2 regions of the Micromonospora sp. NBC_01412 genome follow, and region 2 is predicted to be linked to the other one. Evidence: riboswitches for the same ligand, from Rfam matches in the RefSeq annotation. Region 2 holds a riboswitch; the other holds the start of a gene.
What was found. A riboswitch is a leader RNA that binds a small molecule or an ion and turns the genes downstream of it on or off. The one in region 2 is predicted to bind S-adenosylmethionine.

Region 1: another riboswitch for S-adenosylmethionine. It lies ahead of OG617_RS30575 (ABC transporter substrate-binding protein); the one in region 2 lies ahead of OG617_RS11360 (aminotransferase class V-fold PLP-dependent enzyme).

Annotation. Positions count from the first base shown of each region.
Region 1 covers NZ_CP109528.1:7,015,050-7,022,422, forward strand. The annotation lists gene OG617_RS30560 (endo-1,4-beta-xylanase) at 27-1,421, opposite strand; gene OG617_RS30565 (amino acid ABC transporter ATP-binding protein) at 1,587-2,336, opposite strand; gene OG617_RS30570 (amino acid ABC transporter permease) at 2,333-3,139, opposite strand; gene OG617_RS30575 (ABC transporter substrate-binding protein) at 3,220-4,113, opposite strand; SAM riboswitch class IV at 4,392-4,503, opposite strand; gene OG617_RS30580 (TetR/AcrR family transcriptional regulator) at 4,597-5,274, opposite strand; gene OG617_RS30585 (HelD family protein) at 5,365-7,373, shown strand, end outside.
Region 2 covers NZ_CP109528.1:2,489,457-2,496,829, reverse strand. The annotation lists gene OG617_RS11385 (glycerol-3-phosphate dehydrogenase/oxidase) at 1-114, shown strand, start outside; gene OG617_RS11380 (FAD-binding oxidoreductase) at 139-1,539, opposite strand; gene OG617_RS11375 (DUF4031 domain-containing protein) at 1,575-1,847, shown strand; gene OG617_RS11370 (metal-dependent phosphohydrolase) at 2,122-2,784, opposite strand; gene OG617_RS11365 (FUSC family protein) at 2,851-4,110, shown strand; gene OG617_RS11360 (aminotransferase class V-fold PLP-dependent enzyme) at 4,118-5,389, opposite strand; SAM riboswitch class IV at 5,437-5,556, opposite strand; gene OG617_RS11355 (PrsW family intramembrane metalloprotease) at 5,581-7,086, shown strand; gene OG617_RS11350 (hypothetical protein) at 7,105-7,272, opposite strand.

The sequences.
Region 1 (7,373 bases), 3.6 Mb from region 2:
GCCTCGACGGCGGGCCGGACGCGGGGTCAGCTCGCGGTGCAGGAGGGGGTGCCCGACGGCGGGGTGCCGGCGCCCTGGAAGCCGAACTCGGTCGACTGCCCGGCGGTGAGCCGGCCGTTGTAGCCGACGTTGGTGAACCGGACCGTTCCGGTGGTGCCGCTGTTCTGCGCGTTCCACGCGTTGGTGACCGCCGTGCCCGCCGGCAGCGTGACGGTGGCCGCCCAGCCGTTGGTGCCGGACGAGCCGGCGGTCACCCGCACCGTCGCCACGAAGCCCCCGGTCCAGGTCTGCAGGGACAGCGACGCCGTGCAGCCCGCGCCGGGCGGCGGGGTGGTCGGGGGAGTGGTGGTCGGCGGGACGGTGGTGGGCGGGGTGGTGCCGCCGTTCAGCGCGTCCAGCGTCGCGGTGTACGCGGCCTTCTTGTTGCCGTTGCCGTCGAACAGCAGCGGGGTGCCGCTGGCCCGCCAGGAGTCGGTGTCCCGGATGCCCCACACCGAGATGCCGGTGCAGCGGGACACCGCCAGGCACGCCTTGACGACGGTCGCGTACGAGGTGGCCTGAGCTGTGCCGGAGCCCTCGATGTCCAGCTCGGTGATCTGCACGTCGAGGCCGAGGTTGGCGAACCGTTGCAGGTTCGCCTGGTAGTCGCCGGGCACCGGGGACGCGCTGTTGAAGTGCGACTGGAATCCGACGCAGTCGATCGGCACGCCCCGGGCCTTGAAGTCGGAGACCATCGCGTACACCGCGTTGGACTTCGCGTTCTGCCCGTCCGTGTTGTAGTCGTTGTAGCAGAGCTTCGCGCCCGGGTCGGCGGTGCGGGCGGCGCGGAACGCCACCTCGATCCAGTCGTTGCCGGTGCGCTGGAGGTTCGAGTCGCGCCGGGCGCCGTTGCCGCCGTCGGCGAAGGCCTCGTTGACCACGTCCCAGGAGTGGATCTTTCCCTGGTAGTGGGTGGCGACCTGGGTGACGTGGTTGACCATCGCCGAGCGCAGCGCGCTGCCGCTGAGGTTCTGCGCCCAGCCGGGCTGCTGGGAGTGCCAGGCCAGCGCGTGGCCCCGGACCCGCATGCCGTTGGCCTGGGCGTGGCTGACGATGCGGTCGGCGCTGGTGTAGTTGAACTGGCCCTGGGACGGCTCGGTGGCGTCCCACTTCATCTCGTTCTCGGGGGTGACCATGTTGAACTCGCGGTTCAGGATCCCGACGTACGTGGAATCCGACAGCTTGTTCGCCGCCACCGCGGTGCCGAAGTAGCGGCCCTTCTCGGCCGCCGAGGTGGCGAGGGTGGTGCCGGCGCTGGCCGCGGTGGCCAGGGCCAGCACCGTGCCGGCGGCCACCGTGCCGACGGTGGCGGAGATCAGCGCCGCGCGTCGGCCCGGTCGAACCCTGGCGCTTCCGCGGTCGCGTACTGCTGAGCTGCTCATGCCTGACTGCCCTCCGGGGGATCGAAGTCGTCGCGCGGCCGACGACATCAGCGACTTTCGATACAGGTTATCGAGAAGTTTCGGAAAGCTCTAGTCCGACATTTGCCGGTCATACGTGGCCAACGACGCCGAAAGTTTCGGAACCCTGCCGGCGGGGCGGTCCGGTCAGAGCACCTGGGCCAGGAAGCGGCGCAGCCGGGGGTGCTCGGGACGCTCGAAGATCGCCGCCGGCTCGCCGGCCTCCAGCACCACCCCGCCGTCCATGAACGCCACGGTGTCGGCGACCTCGCGGGCGAAGCCCATCTCGTGGGTCACCACCACCATGGTCATGCCGCCCGCCGACAACTCCGCCATGATGCCCAGCACCCCCTTGACCAGCTCCGGGTCCAGGGCCGAGGTCGCCTCGTCGAAGAGCATCACCTGCGGCTGCAACGCCAGCGCCCGGGCGATCGCCACCCGCTGCTGCTGCCCGCCGGACAGGTGCGCCGGCCGGGCGTCGGCCCGCCCGGCCAGGCCGACCCGCTCCAACTGGGCGCGGGCCACCTGCGCGGCCTCGTCTTCGCCGAGCCGCTTGAGCCGGCGCAGCGCCAGGGTGATGTTGCGCAGCACCGTCATGTGCGGGAAGAGGTTGAACTGCTGGAACACCATGCCGACCCGCTGGCGCAGCGCGTCCGGGTCGTCGCCCAGCACGCTGCGTCCGTCCAGCAGCACGTCCCCGCGGTCCGGCTCGATGAGCCGGTTGATCGTACGCAGCAGGGTGGACTTGCCCGACCCGGACGGCCCGATGACGCAGGCCGTGCCGCCCCGGCCGACGTCCAGGCTCGCGCCGCGCAGCACCCGGTTGGCGCCGAAGGCGAGGTGCACGTCCCGCACGCTCAGGCTCACCGGGGTCGTCGTGCCGGTCGCGGTGCTCATCGCTCGTCCTTTCCCGTGCTCGCGCGGGCGGCGGCGTCGCCGGGCAGCGCGTTCTGCCCGGCGAGCGCCAGCGCGCCGTCGTCCTCGGCCGCCGTGGCCGGCCGGCCCTGCCGCAGCCGCCGGTCGATCCAGTTCACCGCGTGGGTCAGCGGCACGGTCAGCGTCAGGTAGAGCAGGCCCGCCAGCAGCAGCGCCGACTCGTTGCCGGTGGTCGCCGCGTGGTCCTGCCCGATCCGGAACAGCTCCCGCTGGCTGGCCACCAGGCCGAGGAAGTAGACCAGGCTGGAGTCCTTGATCAGGGCGATGAGCTGGTTCACCCAGGCCGGCAGCACCCGGCGGACCCCCTGCGGGATGATCACCAGCCGCATCGCCTCGCCCCAGGAGAACCCCAGCGCCCGGGCCCCCTCCAGCTGGGCGGCCTCCACGCTCTGGATGCCGGCCCGGAAGATCTCCCCGATGTACGCCGCCGCGATCAGCGACAGCGCCAGGATGCCCAGCGGGTACGGGTTCGGCCCCCACACCTGCATGCCCAGCGGTGCCAGGCCGACGCCGATGAGCAGGATCGTCGCCGCCGCCGGCAGGCCGCGGAAGACGTCCGTGTACACCCGCGCCGGCCAGCGCAACCACCGGGTACGCGAGATGCCCGCGACCGCCAGCAGCATGCCCAGCAGCGAGCCGAGCAGGGCGGCCGAGACCGCCAGGATCAGCGTGTTGGGCAGCCCGACGGTCAGCATCTCGGGCAGCGCCGCACGCATGGAGTCCCAGTCGAAGAAGGTCTCCCACAGGGTGCTCAGTGGATCCATCAGTCGTCTTCCCGTCCGCCCCGCTCGCTGGTCATCTGTACCGTCGGCCCGGCGTCGCCCGTGCCGTCACGCCCGCGTACTCAGGACGACGCCGACGGCGACGGCGCGGCAGACCCGGACGGGGCCGCCGCCGATGCGCCCGGCACCGGCACCGAGCCGCTGCCCGGCTTGAAGTCCGCCGGGACCGGCCGGCCCGGGTAGTACTGCTCCTGCAACCGGCTCCAGGTGCCGTCGGCGATGACCTCGTCGAGGCCCTTGTCCAGCGCCGCGCGCAGCGCGTCGTTGCCCTTGGCCACCGCGTACGCGGTCGGGGTGGGGCTGAGCTGCTTCGCGGCCACCGTGATCTTCCCGCCGCTGTCGGCGGCGGACTTCTCGCCGATCTCGGCCGGGGCGATCCAGGCGTCGGCGGTGCCGGCCCTGAGCTGGTTGAGCGCGCCGTTGTAGTCCGGCACCCGCACCGGGTCCAGTTTCTGGCCGGTGGCGTAGTCGTCCTGCACGGTGCCCTGCACGACCACCACCCGCTTGCCGGCGAGCTGGTCGAACCCGGTGATCGGGGAACCGGCCGGGACGTCCAGCCCGAAGTAGCCGAAGTCGTAGCCGTTGCCGAAGTCGACGGTCTTCTTCCGCGCCTCGGTGATGGTGATCGAGGAACTGCCCACGTCGAACTTGCGGTTGTTGACCTGCGACAGCAGCGCGGAGAAGTCGGTGCCGACGAACTCCACCCTCAGGCCGATCTTCTCCGCGACCGCGGTGAGCAGGTCGTTGTCGAAGCCGGTGAACTTTCCGTCCTTCAGGTACACGTTCGGCGGCGCGTCGGTGAGGGTGCCGGCCCGCAGCACGCCGGGCTGGACCAGGCCGTACGGGTTCTCGGCGGCGGCCGAGGTGTCGTCGCCGCAGGCGGTGAGGGCGGCGGCGCCGACGACGGCCGCGACGCCCAGCGCGGCGAACCTGGTCAGGGCAGGGAGGAATCGCACAGGTGTCTCCTGGGATGAGGGCGGCGTGCGGACGGCACACCGTCGGACGCGGCACGCCGGTGGGGCACCGCGGAAGGGGCTGCTACGGAAGAGGGGAGGCGCTCAGCGCGCCGCGTGACGGCGACAGCCGTCGCTGCACACCCGCATCAGGTCCACGTGCCGGCGCCTGATCAGCGCGGGGCGGGATGGTGACGCGGCCGGTGCCGAGCGGGCGGCACCGAGCAGGACGCAAGGACGAGCAGACATGGTTCTCCAAGGTCGGTGTTGACCTGGGGACCAGGCCACGCTTGCACCGGTGACACTCCGGTGCCTGGTCTTCACCCGGGGCACCCCACCGCGGAGGAGGGTTGCCGGCCAGCGAGCCGGGGCTTGACGCTGGCGCTCATGACCTGGGGGGAGCCTAGCAACGGCACCGGGCCGGGCGTCCAGTCGTTATGACCACGCTCACTCCGGCGCCACGTCGGACACGGCCCTCGCCGAGGTTCAGCCCCGGTACGGGGCCAGGCCGGCGCCGAGCAGCGTGAAGGCGTGGTCGGCGGCGGCGACCGCCTCCGGGTGTGCCCGCGCGGCGGTGCGCCCCTCGGTGAGACGGCGCCAGTTGTCCCGCGCGAGCACCCGCTGCGCCGCGACGATCTGTGCCGCCGCGAGCCGGCCGGTCAGCCCGTCGGGCCGGGCCCCGGCCACCGGCCGTCCCCGCTCGTCGCGGCGCGTGCCGGCGGCGTCGTCGAGGGCATCGGCCAGCGCCGCCTCCTCGGCGGCGGCGTGCCCGGCCAGCCGGGCGGCGAGGCTCGGGGTCGAGAAGACCATCCCGTGGTACGCCAACACCCGCGGGTCGTCGTTGAGACCGGTGACCGGGTCGTGGCGGTCCAGCCCGTCGAGGAAGTGCCGGCGTAGCGCGGCGAGCGGCGCCTCGCCCGGGTGTCGGCCGCGCACCACCCGGGCCGACTCGCCCCGGTGGTCGGCGATCCGGTGCAGGACCAGGTCCTCCTTCGTGGCGAAGTACTTGAACAGCGTCGGCTTGGAGACCTCCGCCGCCGCGGCCACCTCGGCGACCGACACCCGGTCGAAGCCTCGCTCGACGAACAGCGAGATCGCCGCCGCCGAGATCGCGTCGTGGGTGCGCTGCCGCTTGCGTTCGCGCAGTCCCTGCTCTCCGGTCACGCGGACCAGGCTATCAGCGACCGATACCAGGTCAATTTCATAACTGAGTTAGAGTGTTAACCCGGTTAAGTTATTTCATCGGAGGTTGCCATGGACGACCGGGTAGACCGGGAACTCGCGCGGGAGCAGGCGCACCTTGCCGCGACCCGCGCCGCGCTCGACCGGATGCGCGACACCGCCCGGCACCGGGTGGCCACCGGCGCGGACGTGGCCGGCGACCGGTGGACCGCCGAGACCCTCGGCCGGATGCTGCGGACCCACGCCAAGGAACTCGCCGAGGAGCCGGACGCCCCGCCCTACTTCGGCCGCCTCCGGTTCGGCGTCGCCGCCGAGGCGGGCGAGCACGCCGGCCAGCGCTACCATCTCGGCCGCCGCCACATCACCGACGAGGCCGGCCACCCGCTCGTCATCGACTGGCGGGCGCCGGTGTCGCGCACCTTCTACCGGGCCACCGCCCGGGACCATCTCGGCGTCGCGGTCCGCCGCCGGTACGGGTGGAGCTCCACCCCGCTGGCCCCGGCCCGGCTGACCGGGTTCGAGGACGAGCACCTCGACCGGGGGGAGGAACTCGGCGGCGGCAGCCGGCTCGTGGCGGCGGAGATCGAGCGTCCCCGGATCGGCCCGATGCGCGACATCGTCGCCACCATCCAGCCCGAACAGGACGAGCTGGTCCGCGCCGACCTCGACACGTCCGTCTGCGTCCAGGGCGCGCCCGGCACCGGCAAGACCGCCGTGGGGCTGCACCGCGCCGCCTGGCTGCTCTACACCCACCGGCGGCAGCTCGGCCGCACCGGGGTGCTGGTGATCGGCCCGAACCCGGCCTTCCTGCGGTACGTCTCGGCCGTGCTGCCCGCGCTCGGCGAGGTCGACGTCGACCAGCGGACCCTGGAGGACCTCCTGGCCCGGCACCCGATCGCGGCCACCGTCGTCGTCGACGATGCCGCAGCCGCCGTCAAGCAGGACATCCGGATGGCCGCCGTGCTCGACCGGGCGCTGTACGGACGCCTTCGCGTACCCGCCGAGGCGCTCACCGTGCCCGACGGGTCCTACCGCTGGCGGTTGCCCGCCGGGGCCGTCGCCGGACTGGTCGCCGAGATCCGGCGGGAGTCCCCGCCCTACGGGATCGGCCGGGAGCGGCTGCGGTCCCGGGTCGTGGGCCTGCTGCAACGACAGGCCGAGCGACGCGTGGAGCTGTCCGGCGCCGCCTGGGCGCGGCGGGTGGGCCGCTGCGCCCCGGTCCGCGACCTCCTCGACCGGGCCTGGCCCGCCGTGCGCCCCGAGGAGCTGCTCGCGAGGCTGCTCGGTGACCCGGATGCGCTCGCCGAGGCGGCCGACGGGACGCTCACCGCCGACGAGCAGAACGCCGTCCGCTGGACCCGCCCGCGCGGCGCCCGGACCGCCCGCTGGTCCGCGGCCGACCTCGTCCTGCTCGACGAGGTCGCCGGGCTGATCGAGCATCCCCCCGGATACGGCCACGTCATCGTCGACGAGGCGCAGGACCTCTCGCCGATGCAGTGCCGCGCCCTCGCCCGCCGCAGCGTCCACGGCTCCCTCACCGTGCTCGGCGACCTGGCCCAGGGCACGACGCCGTGGGCGGCGCGGAGCTGGCCCGACCAGCTGACCCACCTGGGCCGGCCCACGGCCCGGGTCGTGCCGCTGACCGCGGGATTCCGGGTGCCCGGCGCGGTGCTGGCGCCGGCCAACCGGCTGCTCGGGACGCTCGGCGTGGACGTGCCGCCGACCCGGTCCGTCCGCGCCGACGGCCACCTGCGCGTACATCACGCCGACGACCTGGTCGCCGGCGTCCTCGACGCGGTCCGGGACGCGCTCGGGTACGCGGGCTCGGTCGCGGTCATCGGCGTCGACGCGGCCGTCGCGCGGCTCGCCGGCCCGCTGCGCGCCGCCGGCGTCCCGGCCGCCGGGGTGGACGAGGTGGATCCGTCGGCCCGGGTCACCCTGCTGCCCGTGACCCTGGCCAAGGGCCTGGAGTACGACCACGTGGTGCTGGTCGAACCGGCGGACATCGTGGCCGCCGAGGCGCGCGGCCCGCACCGGCTGTACGTGGCCCTGACCAGGGCGGTGTCCCGACTGGACATCGT
Region 2 (7,373 bases):
CCGGACGACGCGACCGCCGACGCGGCCCGGCTCGGCGCCCCGGACGTGCGGGGCTTCGCGGCGGACCGGGGCGCCGACGGCGACCCCGTCGAGCTTCCGTCGTCCCCCCGGTGACCGACCTCCTGCCGCAGGCCGGGCTCAGAGCACCTTGCCGGGGTTGAACAGCCCCTCCGGGTCCAGCGCCGCCTTGATCGCCTGGTGCACCCGGACGCCCACCGGGCCGATCTCCCGGGCCAGCCAGTCCCGCTTGAGCAGCCCCACCCCGTGCTCGCCGGTGCAGGTGCCGCCCAGCTCCAGGCCGAGCCGCATGATCTCGTCGAAGGCCCGCCGGCCCCGGTCCAGGCTGGCCGGGTCGGCGCGGTCGACCACGATGTTCGGGTGCATGTTGCCGTCGCCGGCGTGTCCCACCACGCCGATCGGCACGTCGCACTCCTCGGCGATCCGGGCCACCCCGTCCAGCAGCGCGGCGAGCGAACCCCGGGGGACGGCCACGTCGTCGATGATCAGCCCCCCGTTCCCGCCCGGGTACGCGTCGGCCGCGAACTTCTCCATCGCCGGGTGGGCCAGCCGGCGGGCCTGGAGCAGCGCCGCCGCCTCCGCCGCGTCGGTGGCCGCGTACACCTCGTCGGCCCCGGCGGCCTCGCACACCTCGGCGATCCGGGCCAGGTCCTCGGCGGCCCGCGACCCGGTGTCCACGGCGGCGAGCAGCAGCGCCTGCGCGTCGGTGCGCAGCCCCATCGGCTGGTACGCCTCGATCGCCGCCAGGTGGGTCCGGTCGAGGAGTTCCAGCAGGCTCGGGGTGAGCCCCTTCGCGGCGATCTCCGCCACCGCCACGCCGGCCTCCGCCGTGGAGTTGTAGACGGCGACGAGGGTGAGCGACGCCTCCGGGGCGGGCCGCAGCGCGACGGTCACCTCGGTGATCACCCCGAGGGTGCCCTCCGAGCCGACGAAGAGCCGGGTCAGGTCGTACCCGGCGACGCCCTTGGCGGTGCGCCGACCGGTGCGCAGCACCTCGCCGGAGGCGAGCACCACCTCAAGGCCGAGCACGTACTCGGTGGTCACGCCGTACTTGACGCAGCACATGCCGCCCGCGTTGGTGGAGACGTTGCCGCCGATGGTCGACGACTCCCACGAGCCGGGGTCCGGCGGGTAGTACAGCCCTTCCCGCCGCACCGCCCCGGCCAGCGTCGCGTTCACCACGCCGGGCTGGGCCACCGCGATCCGGCCCACCGGGTCGATCTCCAGGATCCGGTCCATCGCCACGGTGCTCAGCAGGATCGCGCCGTCCACCGCGTTCGCCGCGCCGGCCAGCCCGGTCCGCGCCCCCTGCGGCACCACCGGTACGCCGTACCGGGCCGCCGCCCGGACCACGCCGACCACCTCGTCGGTGCCGTGCGGGCGGACCACCACCAGCGGCGTCCCGGAGGCGCACAGGTCGGCCTCGTCCCGCTCGTGCATCCGGAGCAGGTCCGGGTCGGTCAGGACGGCATCGTCGCCGAGCACGGCGCGCAGGTCGGCGAGGAGGGGTGAGGCAACCATGCAGCAGAGGCTAACCTCCGGCTAGTTTGGCCACCATGCTGTACCTTGACCGGCCCGCCTGGCCGGCGCGCGGGCGACTCTGGTCGCATCTGATCAGCGACGTCTCGCCCGCCGAGCTGCACGCCTTCGCCGAGACGCTCGGCGCGCCCCGCCGCGCGTTCGACCGCGACCACTACGACATCCCCGCCGAGCGGTACGCCATGGCGGTGCACCTCGGAGCCCGGGTGGTCCCCAGCCGCGAACTGGTCCGCCTCCTGCGCGCGTCCGGCCTCCGCCGCCCCAAACACCTGACCCACCCCACCCCCTAACCCCACCCCACTCCCCCCACCGCCCCACCCCCGCTCGCCCCACCCCGCCCTGCCGTCCCGCCCCCCGCCCCGCCCCCCGTCCTGCCCCGCGATCTTGCACTTGCGGCCCCTGTCTTGCGGCATTTGATGGCATACGTCCGGGCCACAACTGCAAGATCGCGTGGGCGTGGGCGTGGGCGTGGGCGTGGGTGCGGCGGGGCGCGGACGGGGCCGGGGCGCGGGCGCGGGGGCGGGGGCGGGGGCGGGGGCGGGAACGGGGGTGGGGTGGGGTGGGTCAGCAGAGGGTGGTGAGTTCGCGGCGGAGGTTGGCGCGGGCCGGGTGTTCCCAGCGGGCGGCAAGGACGGGCAGCCGGTAGAGGGTGGGCAGGGCCAGCAGGCCGTCGAGCACCCAGGCCCGCCCGACCCGGAACGCCGGCTCCGGCACGTGCGCGTACTCCCGGCGGACGGCGGCGGCGTACCGGTCGTACTCGTCGGGCGGACCGGCCAGCACGGCCAGGTCGGCGTCGCAGAGCAGCGCGCCGTCGCGGTCCCCGGCCATGACCGCATGCCCGGCGGTGAGCAGCACCAGCCGGCGGACCTCCGCCACCGCCCCGGCCGGCACCCCGACCCCGGTCAGCAGCGCGTCGGCGAGGTCGGCGCTGGCCCGCTCGTTGCCGTCCCCGTCGGCGCGCGGGTCGTAGACCGCGTCGTGGCACCAGGCGGCGAGCCGGACCAGGTCGGGGTCGTCGGCCAGCTCGGCGTGCGCGTCGACGACATCGAGGACGGCGGTCAGGTGCCGGACGGTGTGGTAGTGCCGGTGTGGTTCCCGCCAGCGGGCCAGCAGGCCCGCCCCGGCGTCGGTCAGCGCCGATGAGTCCCCGGCCCCGGCGCCCCGGGCCGCCGCCCGCCATCGACCGATCAGTTCCGCCGCGCTCCGGAGGCCGTCCGAGTCCGTCATTCGACCGAGTCTGCCGGAGTGGGCGAGGATTCACCGCCCTCACGGCGGGTAGTCCCCGCCATGGCCGTGGCCCGGGATCTCCGATCGTCGCTGCTACGGCGTGCCGGCCTGCACGACGGCGTGGCCGACATCGACTCGGCGCGGGTCACGGCGGCGATGGAGGAGCTGCGCCGTCGCAGCAGAGCCACCCTGCACGATCGGCTGCACCGGGTCCGGATGGCGCTGGGGCTGGCCGTGCAGGCCGGGCTGGCCGCCACGCTGGCCTGGGTCGTCTCCCACCACCTGCTGGGCAACCCGCAGCCGGTCTTCGCGCCGATCTCGGCGGTCGGCGCCCTGGCCGCGTCGGTCGGCCAGCGGCTGCGCCGGACCATCGAGCTGATCGTCGGGGTGGGGGTCGGGGTGTTCCTCGGTGACCTGCTGATCTACCTCGTCGGCACCGGGGGCTGGCAGCTCGGGCTGGTGGTGACGGCGTCCATCGTGCTGACCCTCTTCTTCGGCGGGAGCGTGTCGGTCGTCATCCAGGCCGCCGCCACCGCCGTGCTGATCGTCACGCTCAGCCCATCCACCGAGGACCTGGAGATACCGCGCTTCATCGACGCCTTCATCGGTGGCGGGATCGCGCTGGTGGTGACGGCGGTCCTGTTTCCGCTGAACCCGCTGCGGGTTCTCAACCGGGCCGCCCGGCCCGCGCTGGACCTGCTCGCCGGCCAGCTCGACGCCACCGCCGAGGCGCTGCGCAAACGGGACCGGAACAGCGCCCAGCGGGCCCTGGAACGGCTCCGTGAGAACAAGGAGGAGCTGAGCACCCTCATCGAGGCGATCGAGGGCGCGAAGGAGACCAGCATCCTCTCCCCGGCCCGTTGGCGCCGGCGCAGCGAGTTGACCCACTACGCCGAGGCGGCCGACCCGATCGACCGCGCGATGCGCAACACCGGGACCCTGATCCGGCGTTCCGTGACGATGATCGAGGACGAGGAGCCGGTGCCGGAGCCGATGCCGGACGCGGTGGCCCACCTCGCCGAGGCCGTCCGGCTGCTCTGCCACGAGTTCGCCGTCGGGGCGGAACCGGAGAAGGCCCGGGAGCGGTCCCTGCGCGCGGTCAGCGAGGCCGGCCGGGCGTACGCGCAGGGGGTCGGGTTCTCCGGCAGTGTGGTGATCGCGCAGGTGCGCACCACCGCCAGCGACCTGCTGGTCACCTCCGGCATCGACCAGGAGGAGGCCAACCGGCTGGTCCGGCAGTCCTTCGGCGAGCAGGAGAAGTCGAGCGTCTGCCCGGCCGAGAGCACCCCCGCCCCGAAGCCGCCCACGGCCCCGCCGCTGGGCTGAGGCGCGCTCAGCCCAGCTCGGCGAGGGCGGTGAGCAGGCTCTCGACGTGCTCCGGCGTGCTGCCCAGGCCGATGCTGGCCCGCAGAGCGGTCGGCGGCAGGTCCGGGTGCCCACTGCGCGCGGCGGCCTCGTTGAGCAGCCGACGGGCCAGCGGGTGGGCGCAGAACAGCCCGTCGCGGACCCCGATGCCGTGCCGGGCGGCCAGCTCCGCGGCGACCTCGGTCGAGTCCCGGCCGGCCAGCACGAACGAGGCGATGCCCACCCGGGGGGCGTCCGGGCCGAAGGCGCGCAGCTCCACCACGTGCGGCAGGGCGGCCAGCCCGTCCCTCAGCCGGGCCAGCAGCGCCTGCTCGCGGGCGTGCAGCGCGACCCGGTCCGCCCCGTCCAGCGCCGCGCACACCGAGGCGAGGGCGACCGCGCCGAGCAGGTTGGGGGTGCCGGCCTCGTGCCGGGCCGGGCCGGTGGCCCAGCGCACGTCGTGGGTGGCGGCCCCGACGTGACTGGTGGCGCCCCCGCCGGCCAGGTACGGCGGGGCCGCGTCCAGCCAGTCGCCCCGGCCGAGCAACACCCCCGCCCCGAACGGCGCGTACAGCTTGTGCCCGGAGACGGCCAGGTAGTCCACGTCCAGCGCGGCCACGTCGACCGGGGCGTGCGGGGCGAGTTGGGCGGCGTCCACCGCGATCCGGGCGCCGTGCCGGCGGGCCACCCAAGCCAGCTCGGCCACCGGCCAGCGTTCCCCGGTCACGTTGCTCGCCCCGGTCACCGCCACCAGCACCGGCGGGCGGGCGGTGGCGCCCCGGCGCAGCTCGGTCAGCGCCGCGTCCAGCGCCCGGATCGCCTCGGCGGGGCCGGCCGGCACCGGCAGCCGCACCGAGGCGCGCGGCCAGGGCAGCAGGTTGGCGTGGTGCTCCCCGGCGAACGTCACCACCGTGGTCCCGGCGGGCAGGGTCCGGGCCAGCAGGTTCAGCGCGTCGGTGGTGTTGCGGGTGAACACCACGTGGTCGCCGGCGCGGGCGCCGAAGAAGTCGCCGACCGTCTGCCGGGCCCGCTCGTACGCCAGCGTGCAGCGCCGCGACAGCGCGCCGGCGCCGCGATGCACGCTGGCGTACCAGGGGAGCAGCTCGGCCACCGCGTCGGCCGCGGCCCGCGCGCACGGCGCGCTGGCCGCGTAGTCCAGGTTGATCTGGCCCGGCACGCCGAGCACGTCGAGCGGCCGCGACGACGCCGGCACGGTCCACGCGGGCGGCGGCGTGAGCGAGGGTACGAGGGTGACGGTCATGGCCCGACCTCCGGGTCCGGGGACCCCAGGTGACACCACCGGGACGGGGTCCGCGCTTGCCCAGCGCCGGACGGGGCTGGGCCCGGTCATCACCCGGGGCACCCCACCGCGAACTCGACGAGGGTTGCCGGCCAGCAAGCCGGGGCTTGACGCTGGCGCTCGTGACCTGACGACAGGATAACGGTCGACCGATGCGGCCGGAACGGTCGGCGGGGGATGACTACGCTGATGTAATGGCCGACACCCCGCCCGGCGGCGCCGCGTCGCCGTGGACCCCGCACGATCTCCCTCCACAGCCCGGTGGGGCCGCCCTCCGGATGCCGCAGCGCCGGCCGAGCTGGCTGCGGATCCTGGTGGTGGTCCTGGTGGTGGCCGTGGCGGTGCTGTTGATCGCGGCGTGCGCGGTCTACATGCTCTACACGCTCGGCTCCAACCTGGGGCCGCAGGCGCTGCTGATCGGCGTGATCGCCGCGATCCTGCCGGTGCCGGTGCTGGTTTCCTGCTTCCTGTGGCTGGACCGGTACGAGCCGGAGCCGTTGCAGTATCTGATCTTCTGCTTCGCCTGGGGCGCGTTCGTCTCCACGGCCGCCTCGCTGACCGTCAACGAGTTCTTCTCCGTCCGGTTCGCCGACTGGGGGCTGCCCGACGCGTTGACCGCAGTGCTGGTCGCCCCGTTCATCGAGGAGCTGACCAAGGCGCTCGGCCCGATCCTGCTGCTGATCTTCCGCCGCCGGGAATGGTCCGGCATCACCGACGGCCTGGTCTACTGCGGGCTGTCGGCGGTCGGCTTCGCCATGGTGGAGAACATCCTCTACCTGGGCGGTTACGGCTACGCCTCCGGCGTCGAGGAGTACGGTCCGGCGACCGGGGCGCAGCAGGTCATCGCGATCTTCATCGTCCGGATCCTGCTGTTCGGCTTCGCCCACCCGCTGTTCACCTCGATGACCGGCGTGGGCCTCGGCATCGCCGCCCGGACCGCCGACCGTCGGGTGCGCTTCCTCGCCCCGGTCGCGGGCCTGCTGCTGGCGATGATGCTGCACGGCACCTGGAATTTGCTGCCGTCGCTGGCCCAGGCCACTGGGCAGGCGATGGTCGCCCTGTACGGCTACCTCGGGGTGATGGTGCCGATCTTCTTCGGCATGGTCGGGTTGGCGGTCTGGCTGCGTGGCTGGGAGGGGCGGCTGACCGAGCGCACCCTGCCCGACTACGTGCGGGCCGGGTGGCTGACCCCGCCGGAGGTGGCGGCGCTGGGCAGCCTGGGCCGGCGGCACGCCGCCCGGACCTGGGCCCGGCGGGTGGCCGGCGACCCGGGGCTCAAGGCGATGCGCGGGTACCAGTTCTCCGCCACCAGGCTGGCGCTGCTGCGCGACGGGATGCACCGAGGGCTCGATCGCAGGCCCGCCGACCGGGAACGGACCGCGTGGGAGGAACGGGAACTGCTGGGCGCGATCACCGCGTACCGGTCCTTCTTCGTCGGCCGGGACCCGCAGGTGCCGGTCGGGAGCTGGGACGGTCACCGCTACCACCTGCGGTTCCCCGACGGGTCGCAGCGGCCGGTCGACGCCCCGGACGAGCCGGTGGTGCCGATCCCGGTGGTGCTCGCCCCGCCGCCGCCCCCGGCCCACCCGGGGCCTTACGGCCCGCCCGGCTGGTACGGCCCCCGCCCGGCCGCCCCCTGGCCGCCGGGCACCGCCTGACGGGGGTGGGCCGACCGGTCAGGTCATCACGCCGGTGAGGAAGTCACCGATGCCCACGGCCATCGCCATCAGGCCCGCCCCGATCGCCTTGCACATCTGCGCCGCGCTGTCCGGCCGGAACGCCACGAAGTAGATCAGGAACGCGACGCTTCCCCAGAGGAACACCTTCTTCACGAATACCGGCACGATCCCTCCCCAGGGCGCTGGACGTGCCTGGCTTCCCGTCGTCGGCAGCCGCAAACGACGCGCCGCCGACCGGGGGTGGACGACGGCGAGAAGCCGGGACG